Regions from separate parts of the Pseudomonas sp. Arb-4-2C genome, predicted to be linked through region 1. Evidence: predicted binding sites of a transcription regulator. Region 1 holds the regulator's gene; the other holds the start of a gene.

Region 1 (7,630 bases):
TGGTGTCCTGAACCAGATCGTGCGCCGACTGTCCGGGCGCAGCGTTGGCCAGCAACGGCACTGCCGCGAGCAACACCAACAGGCCACGTCGCAAGGTAGAGATCATTCAAAAGCTCCTCATTTGGCGTCTTTGCTAACGGTATTGAGCAGGAATTTACCGATCAGGTCTTCCAGTACCAGAGACGACTGCGTGTCGTGGATGGTTCCACCATCCTTCAGGCGGGTGTCTTCCCCGCCTACGCTGATACCGATGTACTTCTCGCCCAACAGGCCAGCGGTCAGGATAGACGCTGTGGAGTCAGTCGGCAGGTTGTCGACCTTTTTATCCACTTGCAGGGTCACCCGACCGGTGAAGCTGTCGCGATCCAGATCGATTGCCGTGACCTTGCCGATGGTCACACCGGCCATGGTCACTTTGGCTCTGACCGTCAAACCGGCGATATTGTCGAAATAGGCATACAGTTTATACGTGTCGGTGGTCGAAGTCGGAGACAGGCCACTGACCCGCAGAGCAAGCAGCAACAAGGCCAGGATCCCTGCCAGCAGGAACAGGCCGACACCGATTTCCAGGGTGCGGTTTTGCATCAGAAATCTCCAAACATCAAAGCGGTCAGAATAAAGTCCAGGCCCAGTACTGCCAGCGAGGCGAATACCACGGTCTTGGTGGTGGCACGACTGATACCCTCGGAAGTGGGCTCACAGTCATAGCCTTGGAATACGGCGATCCAGGTCACGACGAAGGCGAAAACGATACTTTTGATGACGCCGTTGAGCACATCGCTGGTGAAGTTCACGCTGTTTTGCATGTTCGCCCAGTAGGAGCCTTCATACACTCCAAGCCAGTCGACAGCCACCCACGAACCGCCCCAGATACCCACCACGCTGAAAATCATCGCCAGCACCGGCAGGGAAATGAAACCGGCCCACAGACGCGGGGCAATAATGTATTTGAGCGGATCGACACCGATCATTTCCAGGCTGGAAAGCTGTTCGGTGGACTTCATGTTGCCGATTTCGGCCGTCAGCGCCGAACCTGCACGCCCGGCAAACAGCAACGCCGTCACCACCGGCCCCAGCTCGCGCAGCAACGTCAGGGCCACCATCTGCCCCACCGCCTGCTCCGAACCGTAGCTCGACAGAATACTGAAGCCCTGCAGCGCCAGCACCATGCCGATGAAAACCCCGGACACGACAATGATCACCAGCGACATCACGCCGACCGAGTGCAGTTGCTTGACCAGCAGGCCGAAACCGCCGCTGATGCCACCGCGACCGAGCAGTGCGTGAAACAGGAACAGGGTCGCGCGGCCAAACACCGCAACGGCGTCGATCGCCGTCTCGCCGAATCGGCGTACGCGTTCTATTAATGAAATTCTGCGCATCAGCGCTTCCCCAGAAGATCTGCGCGGTAATCCGTCGCTGGAAAATGGTACGGCACCGGGCCATCGGGGTTGCCGGTCATGAACTGGCGGATACGCGGCTCATCCGAATTCATCAACTCGTCCGGCGTGCCCTGCCCCAGCACCTGACCATCACCCACTACATAGATGTAGTCAGCGATGCTCGCGGTTTCGGCCAGGTCGTGGGAGACCACGATACTGGTGATGCCCAGCGCATCGTTGAGCAGACGGATCAGGCGGACCAGTACGCCCATGGCGATCGGATCCTGACCGACGAACGGTTCGTCATACATGAGGATCTGCGGGTCGAGTGCAATCGCACGGGCCAGGGCGACACGACGCTTCATGCCTCCCGAAAGCTCGTCGGGCATCAGCTCGATCGCGCCGCGCAGACCGACCGCCTGCAATTTGAGCAGGACGATGTCGCGGATCATCTCATCCGGCAATTGGGTATGAACACGCAGGGGGAAAGCGACGTTCTCGAAAACATCGAGATCGGTGAACAGCGCGCCACTCTGAAACAGCACGCCCATGTGCTTTCGCGCATCGAACAGATCACTGCGCGACAGCGTCGGCAGGTTCTGACCGTTGACCCAGACTTCCCCGCTGGAGGGACGCAATTGCGCACCCATCAAACGCAGCAAGGTAGTCTTGCCACACCCGGAAGGCCCCATGATGCCGGTGACCTTGCCACGCGGGATGCGAATATCGACGTTATTGAAAATGCTGCGCGCACCGCGCTTGAAGGAGACTCCCTTCAGCTCGACCGCGTAGGCGTTATCGGCACTCATCTAAACTCCTTGCGATGCAGCCTCTCACTCGGACGCCTGGCTTTCCTTGGAAAGCACATACCTCGCGGGCGGGCCGAACTGGCGGCGAACTATATCACTGCAAACGCCAAGCGCCCAAGGCCCATGCCCGTCCGCGTTCAGCGATATGACAGGCCTGACGGCACTTTTTAAGTGTTTTGGTTACGAGGAATGACAAAGCACGACGAACTTACGTGAGGCTTTTCAACATAACCGCTATAATCGCCGCCTTTTCATCGGGCTATACGATTTCTGACATGAGCCAATCCAGCGACCTGATTCAATCGGCACAACGCACCATCCGCCTCGAAGTGGAAGCCGTACAAGGCTTGTTGCCCCATATCGACGCCGATTTCGTACGCGCTTGCGAGATGATTCTGGCCAGCAAAGGCCGTGTGGTCGTGGTCGGCATGGGCAAGTCCGGGCATGTCGGCAACAAGATTGCCGCGACCCTGGCCAGCACCGGCACCCCGGCGTTTTTCGTCCACCCGGCCGAAGCCAGCCACGGTGACATGGGCATGATCACCCGCGACGACGTGATCCTGGCCTTGTCCAACTCCGGTTCGACCAACGAAATCGTCACCCTGCTGCCACTGATCAAACGCCTGGGTATCCAGTTGATCAGCGTGACCGGCAATCCTCAGTCGCCGCTGGCCAAGGCCGCCGAAGTCAACCTCAACGTGCATGTCGAGCACGAAGCCTGTCCGCTGAACCTGGCGCCGACTTCCTCGACAACCGCCGCGCTGGTCATGGGCGACGCACTGGCCGTGGCACTGTTGGAAGCCCGTGGCTTTACCGCTGAAGATTTCGCGTTTTCCCACCCGGGTGGTGCGCTGGGCCGACGTCTGTTGCTGAAAGTGGAAAACGTCATGCACGCAGGCCAGGAACTGCCGCAGGTGCAACGCGGCACCCTGCTCAAGGACGCACTCATGGAAATGACCCGCAAGGGTCTGGGCATGACCGTGATCCTTGAGGCCGACGGCAAACTGGCCGGGATCTTCACCGACGGCGACTTGCGTCGCACGCTGGATCGCAGCATCGACATCCGCAGTGCCACCATCGACCAGGTCATGACCGCACACGGCAAGACTTCACGGCCCGAGATGCTCGCTGCCGAAGCCCTGAAAATCATGGAAGACCACCGAATCAACGCCCTGGTGGTCGTGGACGAAGAAGATCGCCCGATCGGCGCCTTCAACCTCTCCGATCTGCTGCGTGCAGGAGTGATGTAATGACAACCGACCTGCTGCAGCGCGGCAAAGCGATCAAACTGGCGGTGTTCGACGTCGACGGTGTGCTCACTGACGGGCGCCTGTATTTCCTCGAAGACGGCAGCGAATTCAAGACCTTCAACACCCTCGACGGCCAGGGCATCAAAATGCTGATGAACGCCGGTGTCGAAACCGCGATCATCAGTGGCCGCAAGACCCCGGTGGTTGAGCGCCGGGCGAAAAACCTCGGTATCCCGCACCTGTTTCAGGGGCGCGAAGACAAATTGGTGGTTCTGGACGGTCTTCTGCAGCAACTGGGCCTAAGCTATGAACAGGTCGCCTATCTCGGTGACGACTTGCCAGACCTGCCGGTCATCCGCCGCGTAGGCCTGGGCATGGCCGTCGCCAATGCCGCCGATTTCGTACGCGAGCACGCCCATGGCGTCACGCGGGCCCGTGGTGGCGAAGGTGCCGCCCGCGAATTCTGCGAATTGATCCTGCGCGCCCAGGGCCGCCTCGATGCGGCCAATGCCGCGTACCTGTGAGCCAAAACATGTTTAGCAAAAAATTTCGCAACTTCCTGCTGTTCGGCTGCATCGCTGCAATGTTTGCAGCGGTCGGCTACTGGAACATCAGCCCTGAACGCTTCCTCGACAAACCCCCGGTCAAGGTCGAAGACACGGCCATCGACTGGTACGCGACCAACACGCATACCCTGCAATACCTTCCAGACGGCAAGCTGCAGTACGAAATGACGTCCGACAAGGCCGAGCACCTGAAAGCGACGGACGTGACCCTGGTCACCAAACCCGACCTGAACATGTTCCGTGGCACCGAGTTCCCGTGGCACGTGACCAGCGAGCGCGGCGAAGTCAATCCTGACGGCACCCAGGTAGAACTGATCGACTCGGTACGCATCAAGCGCACCGATGAAAAGAACCGCGACACCCTGATCACCAGCACACGCATGACGGTGTTCCCTCAGCAGCAATATGCGCAGACCGAGCAACCCGTTAGAATCGACGGTGCTGGCGGTGTATCGACTGGCGTGGGAATGAAGGCGTATTTGAAGGAAAGCAGGATACACCTGCAATCGAACGTAAGAGGACAGTATGAGGCTCGTTAAAACCCTCCCTATTTTGCTCAGTCTGGGCGCAGCACTGGGAAGCGTGAGCGCCTGGGCTCTGCCGAACGATCAGCAGCAACCTATCCGCATTCAGGCCGACGACGCCCAACTGGACGACAAGAATGGCATCGCCACCTATAAAGGTGACGTGATCATCACCCAGGGTTCGATGATCGTTAAAGGCAACACGGTGACCATCACCCGCACCCCGACCGGTGACATCGACGTCGTGACGTCGGTGGGCAACCTTGCCTACTTCGAGCAACTGCAGACCCAGGGCGATACCAAGCCTGTACAGGGCTGGGGCGTGACGATCCAGTACCACGCCGCGCAAAACCGCGTCGTGCTGATCGACAAGGCCAAGGTTGTCGACAAGGACAACAACACCACCCAAGGCGAGAAAATCGTTTACGACACGGTGAGAAAACTGGCCAGCGCCGGTCGCGCTACCGGCAATAAAGTCACCGAAACGCGTCCGCGCATCGACATGGTGATCCAGCCGAAGAAGAAAACCGACGAGAAGACCCAGTAATGGCAACTCTGAAAGCTCAGCACCTGGCCAAGGCCTATAAAAGCCGCCAGGTCGTGCGTGACGTCAGCCTGTCGATCGACAGCGGCCAGATCGTCGGCCTGCTCGGCCCGAACGGCGCCGGCAAGACCACCTGCTTCTACATGATCGTCGGCCTGGTGCAGGCCGATCAGGGCCGCGTGCTGATCGATGATCTGGACGTCAGCCACCAGCCAATGCACGGCCGCGCCAAGGCCGGTATCGGCTATCTGCCGCAAGAAGCGTCGATCTTCCGCAAACTGTCGGTGGCCGACAACATCATGGCCATCCTCGAGACCCGCACGGAACTCGACAAGGCCGGTCGTCGCAAGGAGCTGGAAAGCCTGCTGCAGGAATTCCACATCAGCCACATTCGCGACAACCTGGGCATGAGCCTGTCCGGTGGTGAGCGCCGCCGGGTGGAAATCGCCCGCGCCTTGGCCACCGCACCGAAATTCATCCTGCTCGACGAACCGTTCGCCGGTGTCGACCCGATCTCGGTCGGCGACATCAAGCAGATCATCCACCACCTCAAGGCCAAGGGCATCGGTGTACTGATCACCGACCACAACGTGCGTGAGACCCTGGATATCTGCGAAACCGCCTACATCGTCAACGACGGTCAACTGATCGCCGAAGGTGACGCCGCGACCATCCTGGCCAACGATCTGGTCAAGGAAGTGTACCTGGGCCACGAGTTCCGCCTCTAAAGCGCAATCGCATTCGGCCAGCCGTCCGAGTGCTGTAACGTTGAAGCGAAGTTTTATACGCTTTTATTGTTACAGCGCTCTAGGCAAACACGACAGTTTCAGGCATATAATTTGCTTAAGTTTGGCGCTCCGGCGCCCTGTAGTGGATGGCGCATGCGCGCCGGCGAATAAGGTGTTAAGCCCCTGCCATGAAACCATCGCTAGTCTTGAGAATGGGCCAGCAGCTGACGATGACACCGCAGCTGCAACAGGCCATCCGCCTGCTCCAATTGTCGACCCTGGACCTGCAACAGGAAATCCAGGAGGCCCTGGAATCCAATCCGATGCTCGAACGCCAGGAAGAAGGCGACGACTTCGACAACTCCGATCCTTTGGCCGACAACGCCGAACAAAAGCCCAACACCGAGATTCAGGAACCCTCCTATCAGGAAACCGCACCGACGGTGGACAACCTGGAAGATGGCGAATGGAACGAGCGCATCCCTAACGAATTGCCCGTCGACACCGCCTGGGAAGACGTCTACCAGACCAGCGCCAGCAGCCTGCCCAGCAGCGATGATGACGAGTGGGACTTCACCACCCGCACTTCCGCCGGGGAAAGCCTGCAAAGCCATCTGCTGTGGCAATTGAACCTGGCGCCGATGTCCGATACCGACCGCCTGATCGCCGTGACCCTGATCGACTGCATCAATAATCAGGGCTACCTCGACGAAACCCTTGAAGAAATTCTCGACGCCTTTGATCCGGAGCTCGACATCGAGCTGGACGAGATCGAGGCCGTGCTGCACCGCATCCAGCAGTTCGAACCGGCCGGCATCGGCGCCCGCAACCTCGGCGAATGCCTGCTGCTGCAACTGCGCCAGCTACCAGCCAAGACCCCGTGGCTGAACGAAGCCAAGCGTCTGGTCAGCGATTACATCGATCTGCTCGGCAGTCGCGACTACAGCCAGTTGATGCGGCGCATGAAGCTCAAGGAAGATGAACTGCGCCAGGTCATCGAACTGGTACAGAGCCTCAACCCACGCCCGGGTTCACAAATCGAATCGACCGAAGCCGAGTACGTGGTGCCCGATGTCATCGTGCGCAAGGACAACGAACGCTGGCTGGTCGAGCTGAACCAGGAATCGGTGCCACGCCTGCGGGTCAACGCCCAGTACGCCGGCTTCGTGCGCCGTGCCGACACCAGCGCCGACAACACCTTCATGCGCAATCAGTTGCAGGAAGCGCGCTGGTTCATCAAGAGCCTGCAAAGCCGCAACGAAACCCTGATGAAGGTCGCCACCCAGATCGTCGAGCATCAGCGCGGCTTCCTGGAATACGGCGACGAAGCCATGAAGCCGTTGGTCCTGCACGACATCGCCGAGGCGGTGGGCATGCACGAATCGACGATTTCCCGGGTCACCACCCAGAAATTCATGCATACCCCGCGCGGTATTTATGAACTGAAATACTTTTTCTCCAGCCACGTCAGCACCTCCGAAGGCGGCGAATGCTCGTCTACAGCGATCCGCGCGATCATCAAAAAACTGGTTGCAGCGGAAAATCAGAAAAAGCCGTTGAGTGACAGCAAGATCGCTGGTTTACTGGAGGCACAAGGCATTCAGGTGGCTCGCCGCACCGTCGCCAAGTACCGTGAATCCCTCGGGATCGCGCCTTCGAGCGAACGCAAGCGGTTGATGTAAGCCACGTTACAGCGTTCCAGTGGCAGGCTATTCAGCCTGCCGCTTTATGCACTGGCAACGAAGGAGAAGCTGTATGCAAGTCAACATCAGTGGACACCAACTGGAAGTGACCGAACCGCTGCGCACCTACATCAACGAGAAACTC
Region 2 (7,630 bases), 960 kb from region 1:
ACAGCAAGGGCGATACGCTGCTGATGCTTGCCAGTTACTACGGCCATATCGATGCGGTGCAGGTGCTGCTCAAGCACAAGGCCGACCCGGAACTGCGCAACGGCAATGGCCAGAGCCCGATTGCCGGTGCGGCGTTCAAGGGCGATCTGGCCGTGGTCAAGGCGCTGGTCGAGGCGGGCGCCGAAATCGAAGGTTCGTCCTTTGATGGCCGTACGGCGCTGATGATGGCGGCGATGTTCAACCGTGTTGAAATCGTCGATTACCTGATCGGCAAAGGTGCCGACCCGAAAGCCAAGGACGCCAACGGCATCACCGCGCTGGACGCGGCCCGGACCATGGGCGCGGTCGATACCACGGCGCAGCTGGAAAAACTGCTGGCCTGAAACTCGACTCTCCAGTTGCTGTGACATCCTGTGGCGAGGGCGCTTGCTTCTGCTCGACTGCGTAGCAGTCATGAATTCATTGAATGCGTTTTTTCAGATCATTGAATTCAGGGCTGCGTCGCGCCCTAGCGACAGCAAGCGCCCTCGCCACAGTCGTTCTGTGTGCAGTCTGAGGTCGCAATGCGCTATCCTTCGCGCCCTCGAAATTCACCTTCGTCACAGGATCCGCCCTCATGAAAGCCGCACTCGTCGAACTCATCAGCAAAATCAGCTCCGGCTGCATGGGCGAGGACGAGATACTGAACGTGGCCGACGAGGCCGCGCAGGCCTACGCCGATGCCGATGCTTTTCTGACAGCCAACCCCGATATCAACTACGACGACACGTTCCCGATCCCGCTGGGCGAGTGGGTGGTGGTCGGCAGCCTGCCAGAGACCGTGCTGTTCCAGGCCGACACCTACGTTGACCTGTTCGCGCAGATCGTCGCGTCGTTCGGCCCGGGCATCGACTTCAACCTCAAGCCCAAACAACTGGCCAAGACCGAAGCGCTGACCGCCCTCAACCGCATCCAGGTGCAGATGAGCAGCCTGAACAAGGAAAACGGCGGTTACACACTGATGAACTTCAGCCAATTGCTCGACGACGAGCTGCAAGTGGTACTGGTCTACGGCAACGACGTACCACGGGTGCTGGAGTTGTGCGCTCAGGTCGGCATTGCTGCGGCGCCGTCGCTGGAAGCCCTGAAGGTCGCTGTTCACGTCTGAACGCAATAAAAGGGAACCCTGCGCGCGACCGTCTATCCTAAAAGTGCAAGCCACTATTCTGGAGTGACACCATGGGTTCCACGTTCAATGGTCTGATCGGCCTGATCATTCTTGCCCTCGACATCTGGGCCATCATCAACGTGCTGAAAAGCGGCGCCGAGACCGGGATGAAAATCCTCTGGGTCCTGCTGATCATCCTCCTGCCGGTGCTCGGCCTGATCATCTGGGCGATCGCCGGGCCACGGGGCAACGTGCGGATCTGATCCTGAGAACACCGCATTACCCTTTGTAGGAGTGAGCCTGCTCGCGATAGCTATTCCACAGTCACTGAACCTGTGACTGAAAGAGCGCTATCGCGAGCAGGCTCACTCCTACAAGGGATTGTGGTTGGCCGATGAACTGAGGTTCGACCTGTCATCTTCGGCAACGTAGAATGCGCGCCTTTCCCGGGCAATCGTCCCCACGATCAACGCCTGCGCATTCATCGGAGCACTTGACCATGACCGTCACCAAGACCAGCGAATACCTGGAAACCCTCTACGAAGGCTACGGCCAGCGTTTTCGCATGGAAAAACTGCTGCACGAAGTGCGCACCGAACACCAGCACCTGGTGATCTTCCAGAACCCGCGCATGGGTCGGGTAATGGCGCTGGACGGCGTGATCCAGACCACCGAAGCCGATGAATTCATCTACCACGAAATGCTCACCCATGTGCCGATCCTTGCCCATGGCACCGCCAAACGCGTGCTGATCATCGGCGGCGGCGACGGTGGCATGCTGCGCGAAGTGACCAAGCACGCCGGCGTCGAGCACATCACCATGGTCGAGATCGACGGCACCGTGGTCGACATGTGCAAGGAATTCCTGCCTGACCATTCCAAGGGCGCCTACGACGATCCACGGCTGAACCTGGTGATCGACGACGGCATGCGTTTCGTCGCCACCACTACTGAAAAGTTCGACGTGATCATCTCCGACTCCACCGATCCGATCGGCCCGGGCGAAGTGCTGTTCTCGGAAAACTTCTACCAGGCTTGCCATCGCTGCCTGAACGATGGCGGCATCCTGGTGACCCAGAACGGCACGCCGTTCATGCAGATCGACGAAGTCAAAACCACCTCCGGTCGCCTGCGCAGCCTGTTCCCGGACTGGCACTTCTATCAGGCGGCCGTGCCGACCTACATCGGTGGTTCGATGACCTTCGCCTGGGGTTCGACCAACCCGGCCTACCGCAAGCTGAGCCGTGAAACCCTGCAACAGCGCTTCATTGGCAGTGGCATCGTCACCCGCTACTACAACCCGGAAATCCACATCGGCGCATTCGCGCTGCCGCAGTACGTGCTGCAGGCGATCAACAAGCCAAGCAACGACTAAAACCTTGCAAAACCCCTGTGGGAGCAGGCTTGCTCGCGAAGGCGTCCTGTTATTCGACATATTTGTTGAATGATCCAGCGCTTTCGCGAGCGAGCCCGCTCCCACAGAAGCTCGACGGCACAGTAGATGTATTTTTTTTCATGTTCGGCGGATGCAATCCTTTTGAACGATCAATCTCGCCAAAAGTCGAGATAGTAGTAAGCCCATTTGCGGGTTTGATCGAGGAGGCACCGATGCAAAAGTGGAAAGTCACTTTCGTGGACGATCATGGTGAAATTGTCGATGAGGTGTTCGAGCGCGCGGAATGCCCCAGTGATGACGAGGCCGCACGCCTGATCAAGGAACGGCTCCTGCCCGTGGCCGCCGAACTGGATATGAACGATCTGGAAGGCCGCACCGCCGATGCCGGGGTGAAAAGCCTGAAATCCCAGAACAGCATCGAAATCCGCAGCATCACCCCAATCTGAAATTCTTCTTGTCACCCGATACGCCAGGCCTTGGCAGCGCCTCTGTCTTGAGGCTACTCTGCAAGCGAGATCAGCGAACGAATCGCTAAGGTCTGGTCTTGTCAGCTACATGCTTGTTTCCCGCGTGCAACCACGTTGTCGCAGTACTTTGGCCAGAGGCCCGGGGCGGGAATACGGAAAGTCTATCCATCTATCCGAGGGGGACGATTCATGAGCACAGCCTATCAAGAAGACATCAGCAGCAATGTATTGCGCCGCATGAAAGAAGGCGGTTTCGACTTTTCCCGATTCCATCCCATCGAGTTCTACGCCATTTTCCCGGACGAGGAGCGGGCGCGCAGAGCAGCAGGCAAATTTCGCGGTGAATCCATCAATGCCCAGGTCAGTGCGCGCGACGATGGCGCCTGGTCGCTGGAATTGAGCAAAGTCATGTACGCAACCTATGACGACATCGGCGACTTCGAGCAAGGCTTTTCTGCCGTGGTCGAGCCGCTGGGCGGCATCATCGAAGGCTGGGGCGTGAAGCAGGAGGTGCGTAATCGCCATCGTCTGAACTGATCTCTGGTTTCAGGTATTGAGCAACGGCTGACCTTCGGGTTGGCCGTTGTCGTTTCTGGCCGCCGAACCATCCGTGGCAAAACCCTGAAACAAGAATCCCGGGCAAAAAAAAGCCACCGGAGAGGGTGGCTAAAGGGAAGACCGATAAGGAGAGGAAACCGGTCAGGGTTACGGCCTGCGGGGACTGCGCTGGCAGTCCGGATCAGTGAGGCTGAAGCCTTCAGTGGGGAAGTTTTCAGCGGATGCGCCGATTATCCGCAGCCCGGCGCAAGCAGTGAAATCAACTCTGACTATGCTGGTGATAGGCGACAGCACTGCGTCGCAATGAGGCGGGGGCGATCAGGTTGGGGCATTTGCCGCACAGCAATGGTGCGGTGTGGCTGGCGTGATTATCCAACCGATTGAAATCAAAGCGTTTATGCCGCTGGCACGGGCCTTGCGAAGGCCTGTAGGTCCGGGTGACAAAGAGTACGGCATGATCCGCACCTATTTTGATGAAATGTACGATGCCGGCGGCCAGGTCCGCCCGCATTACCGGGAGTTCGCCCGCTGGCTGGCCGACACGCCTGACGAGTTGCTGGCACAACGGCGACGCGAGGCCGATCTGCTGTTCCACCGGGCCGGCATCACCTTCACGCTCTATGGGGACGAGCAGGGCACCGAGCGCCTGATTCCTTTCGACACCATTCCGCGCAGCATTCCCGCCAGCGAGTGGCGGATCGTCGAGCGTGGCTGCATCCAGCGCGTCAAGGCGTTGAACATGTTCCTCGCCGACCTTTATCACGAGCAACGCATCATCAAGGCCGGGATCATCCCCGCCGAACAGGTGCTGGCCAACGAGCAGTACCAGTTGGCGATGCAGGGCCTGGACCTGCACCGCGATATCTATTCGCACATTTCCGGTGTCGATCTGGTGCGCGACGGCGACGGCACTTACTACGTGCTCGAAGACAACCTGCGCACTCCGAGCGGCGTGAGCTACATGCTCGAAGACCGCAAGATGATGATGCGCCTGTTCCCGGAGCTGTTCGCCGCGCAGCGCATCGCGCCCATCGACCATTATCCGAACCTGTTGCTCGACACCCTCAAAAGCTCAAGCCCGATCGACGACCCGAGCGTGGTGGTGCTGACGCCGGGGCGCTTCAACAGTGCATTCTTCGAACACGCGTTTCTGGCGCGGGAAATGGGCGTCGAACTGGTGGAGGGCGCGGACCTGTTCGTGCGTGACGACAAGGTCTTCATGCGCACCACCGACGGGCCGAAAGCGGTGGACGTGATCTATCGCCGTCTCGATGACGCGTTCCTCGACCCGCTGGCATTCCGCCCGGACTCGATGCTCGGCGTGCCAGGGCTGTTGTCGTCGTATCGTTCGGGCAACGTAGTACTGGCCAACGCCATCGGTACCGGCGTGGCGGACGACAAATCGGTCTACCCGTTTGTCACCGAGATGATCCGTTTCTACCTCGACGAAGAACCGATCCTGAAGAACGTGCCGACCTGGCAGTGCCGCAACCCCTCGGAACTTTCCCACGTGCTGGCCAATCTTCCGGATCTGGTGGTCAAGGAAACCCAGGGCTCCGGCGGTTACGGGATGTTGGTAGGGCCAGCGGCGACGACCGCGGAAATCGATGCATTCCGCGAGCGGATCAAAGCCAAGCCTCACGCGTACATCGCGCAGCCGACGCTGTCGCTGTCAACCTGTCCGACCTTTGTCGAAAACGGCATTGCGCCGCGCCATATCGACCTGCGTCCGTTCGTCTTGTCCGGACGTGAAACCCGGGTTGTGCCCGGCGGTTTGACCCGTGTCGCCCTGCGTGAAGGCTCCCTGGTGGTGAACTCCTCCCAGGGCGGCGGAACCAAGGACACCTGGGTGGTCGAGGATTGAAGGAAGCTTGCCATGCTAAGTAGAACTGCCTCGGATCTGTACTGGATGTCGCGTTACCTGGAGCGGGCGGAAAACCTCGCACGGATGCTCGATGTCAGCTATTCGCTGTCGCTGATGCCGCAGGACGGTCGCGGCGACGGTCTGCACGAACTGGCCATGCCGTTGTTGATCACCGGTACCCTCGACGATTACCTGGAGCGCCACGGTGAGCTGCACGCCGAGCGCCTGCTGCACTTTTTCGCCCTCGATGCGGCCAACCCGGCGAGCATCTACAGCTGCCTGGGCGCAGCGCGGGCCAGTGCACATGCGGTGCGCGGGCGGATCACCGCGGACATGTGGGAAAACATCAACGCCACGTGGCTGGAGATTCGCGGGATCGCCGAGCAGGGCCTCGGCCGTTACGGCATGAGCCGTTTCTGCGAGTGGATCAAGGAACGCTCGCACCTGTTTCGTGGTGCGTCCTACGGCACCATCATGCGCAACGATGCGTTCCGCTTCATTCGCCTCGGCACCTTCATCGAGCGCGCGGACAACACGTTGCGACTGCTCGACGCGCGCTATGAAATGGCCGGCGATCAGGCCGAAGCCGTCAGTGACGGCACTGCCCACGCCTATTACCAGTGGAGTGCGCTGCTGAGGGCTCTTTCATCGTTCGAGGCCTACACCGAGATCTACCGTGATGCCCCCGGTGCCCGGCATGTCGCCGAACTGCTGCTGTTGCGCGCCGATGTGCCGCGCTCGTTGCGGGCCTGCACCGAGGAAATCGACCAGATCCTCGCCCAGTTACCTGGGGCGAACGGCCGTCCGGCGCAGCGCCTGGCCGCTGAAATGGACGCGCGTCTGCGTTACACCGGGATCAACGAAATCCTTGCCGAAGGCCTGCACGCCTGGCTCACCGAATTCATCCCGCTGGTGCGCCAGCTGGGCAACGCCATTCACAGTTCATACCTGGAGGCTGCATGAGACTTTCCATAAGCCACGAGACCACCTATCACTATGAAGATCAGGTGCGGGCGAGCATCCAGTATCTGCGCCTGACCCCGCACGACAGCGAGCGTCAGCACGTGTTGAGCTGGCAGCTCGACCTGCCGCGTCCGGTGCGCGCCCAGCTCGATCCGTTCGGCAACATCCTGCATGTGCTGACCATGGACGAGCCGCACGAAGCGATCATCATCGGTGCGCGCGGCCAGGTCGACATCGACGAGTTGCGCGAAGCCGAACACGAGAGTCAGTCGGCGCTGCCGTTCCTGCGCTTCACCCGCCTGACCGAGGCCGACGAGGCGTTGCGGGCGTTTGCCGACAAATCCTGCAAGCAGCGACGGGATCGCACCGCGCTGATTGATCTGATGCACGGCTTGAACCAGCACATGACTTACACGCCGGGCTCCACCGAAGTCGATACCAGCGCGGCCGAAGCCTTCGCCGGGCGTGCTGGAGTTTGCCAGGATCACACCCATGCCTTCCTGGCCTGCGCGCGCAGCCTGGGGATCCCGTCACGCTACGTCTCGGGTTATCTGTACAGCGAAGATTGCGAGCATCTGGCCAGCCATGCGTGGGCTGAAGCGTGGCTCGATGACGCCTGGTACAGCTTTGACGTGACCAACGAACTGGCCCGGCCAGAGCGGCATTTGAAACTGGCGGTGGGCCTGGATTACCTGGATGCCTGCCCGGTACGCGGCATGCGTCGAGGCGGGGGGAGCGAGCAGATGCATGCGAAGGTGTTTGTCTCGCCGACGCCGGTTATCTCCGTGCAACAGCAATAACGCATATCCCCTGTAGGAGTGAGCCTGCTCGCGATCGAGGTATGTCAGTCAGACCATTTTTGACTGACCCACCGCGATCGCGAGCAGGCTCACTCCTTCAAGGGGATAGTGTTCAGGGCTTAACCTTGCGCCCAGCCATGTGCTGCAAATAGCCAATCAGCAACTGCAAATCCCCATCCGGCAACACCTCCACCGAAAACCCTGGCATTTTCGCCTGTGGCCACTGACGCAAGCTCTGCGGATCACGAATGTAACGCTTGAGGAAATCTGCACCGAAATACTCGGTGGGGTTAAACGGAATGTTCAGGTCCGGTCCGAACTGCGCGTCCCCCGCACCGTTCAAGCGATGGCAGGCCAGGCAGTTCTTCTGGAACAGCGCAAAACCCTGATTCACCGGGTCATCGGTTTTCAGTTTGGAATCCGGCAACAGGGCAG

The links. Region 1 encodes sigma-54, which starts transcription at its own class of promoters, with help from an activator protein. Its sites were predicted from a motif close to ANTGGCATNNANNTTGCTNT; they were not measured.
Region 2: AC0J41_RS07255 (circularly permuted type 2 ATP-grasp protein) is a predicted target of sigma-54. The motif match lies at 3,971-3,990, and genes of this name have one in related genera.

The regions. Positions count from the first base shown of each region.
Region 1 is NZ_CM146899.1:606,513-614,142, reverse strand. Features, by position in the region: gene AC0J41_RS02645 (MlaC/ttg2D family ABC transporter substrate-binding protein) at 1-106, opposite strand, end outside; gene mlaD (outer membrane lipid asymmetry maintenance protein MlaD) at 118-585, opposite strand; gene mlaE (lipid asymmetry maintenance ABC transporter permease subunit MlaE) at 585-1,382, opposite strand; gene AC0J41_RS02630 (ATP-binding cassette domain-containing protein) at 1,382-2,191, opposite strand; gene AC0J41_RS02625 (KpsF/GutQ family sugar-phosphate isomerase) at 2,467-3,441, shown strand; gene AC0J41_RS02620 (KdsC family phosphatase) at 3,441-3,965, shown strand; gene lptC (LPS export ABC transporter periplasmic protein LptC) at 3,974-4,546, shown strand; gene lptA (lipopolysaccharide transport periplasmic protein LptA) at 4,533-5,078, shown strand; gene lptB (LPS export ABC transporter ATP-binding protein) at 5,078-5,803, shown strand; gene AC0J41_RS02600 (RNA polymerase factor sigma-54) at 5,992-7,485, shown strand; gene hpf (ribosome hibernation-promoting factor, HPF/YfiA family) at 7,559-7,630, shown strand, end outside.
Region 2 is NZ_CM146899.1:1,566,264-1,573,893, forward strand. Features, by position in the region: gene AC0J41_RS07225 (ankyrin repeat domain-containing protein) at 1-383, shown strand, start outside; gene AC0J41_RS07230 (hypothetical protein) at 617-1,147, shown strand; gene AC0J41_RS07235 (PLDc N-terminal domain-containing protein) at 1,219-1,410, shown strand; gene speE (polyamine aminopropyltransferase) at 1,647-2,522, shown strand; gene AC0J41_RS07245 (hypothetical protein) at 2,756-2,989, shown strand; gene AC0J41_RS07250 (ribonuclease E inhibitor RraB) at 3,200-3,547, shown strand; gene AC0J41_RS07255 (circularly permuted type 2 ATP-grasp protein) at 4,023-5,432, shown strand; gene AC0J41_RS07260 (alpha-E domain-containing protein) at 5,445-6,395, shown strand; gene AC0J41_RS07265 (transglutaminase family protein) at 6,392-7,195, shown strand; gene AC0J41_RS07270 (c-type cytochrome) at 7,308-7,630, opposite strand, start outside.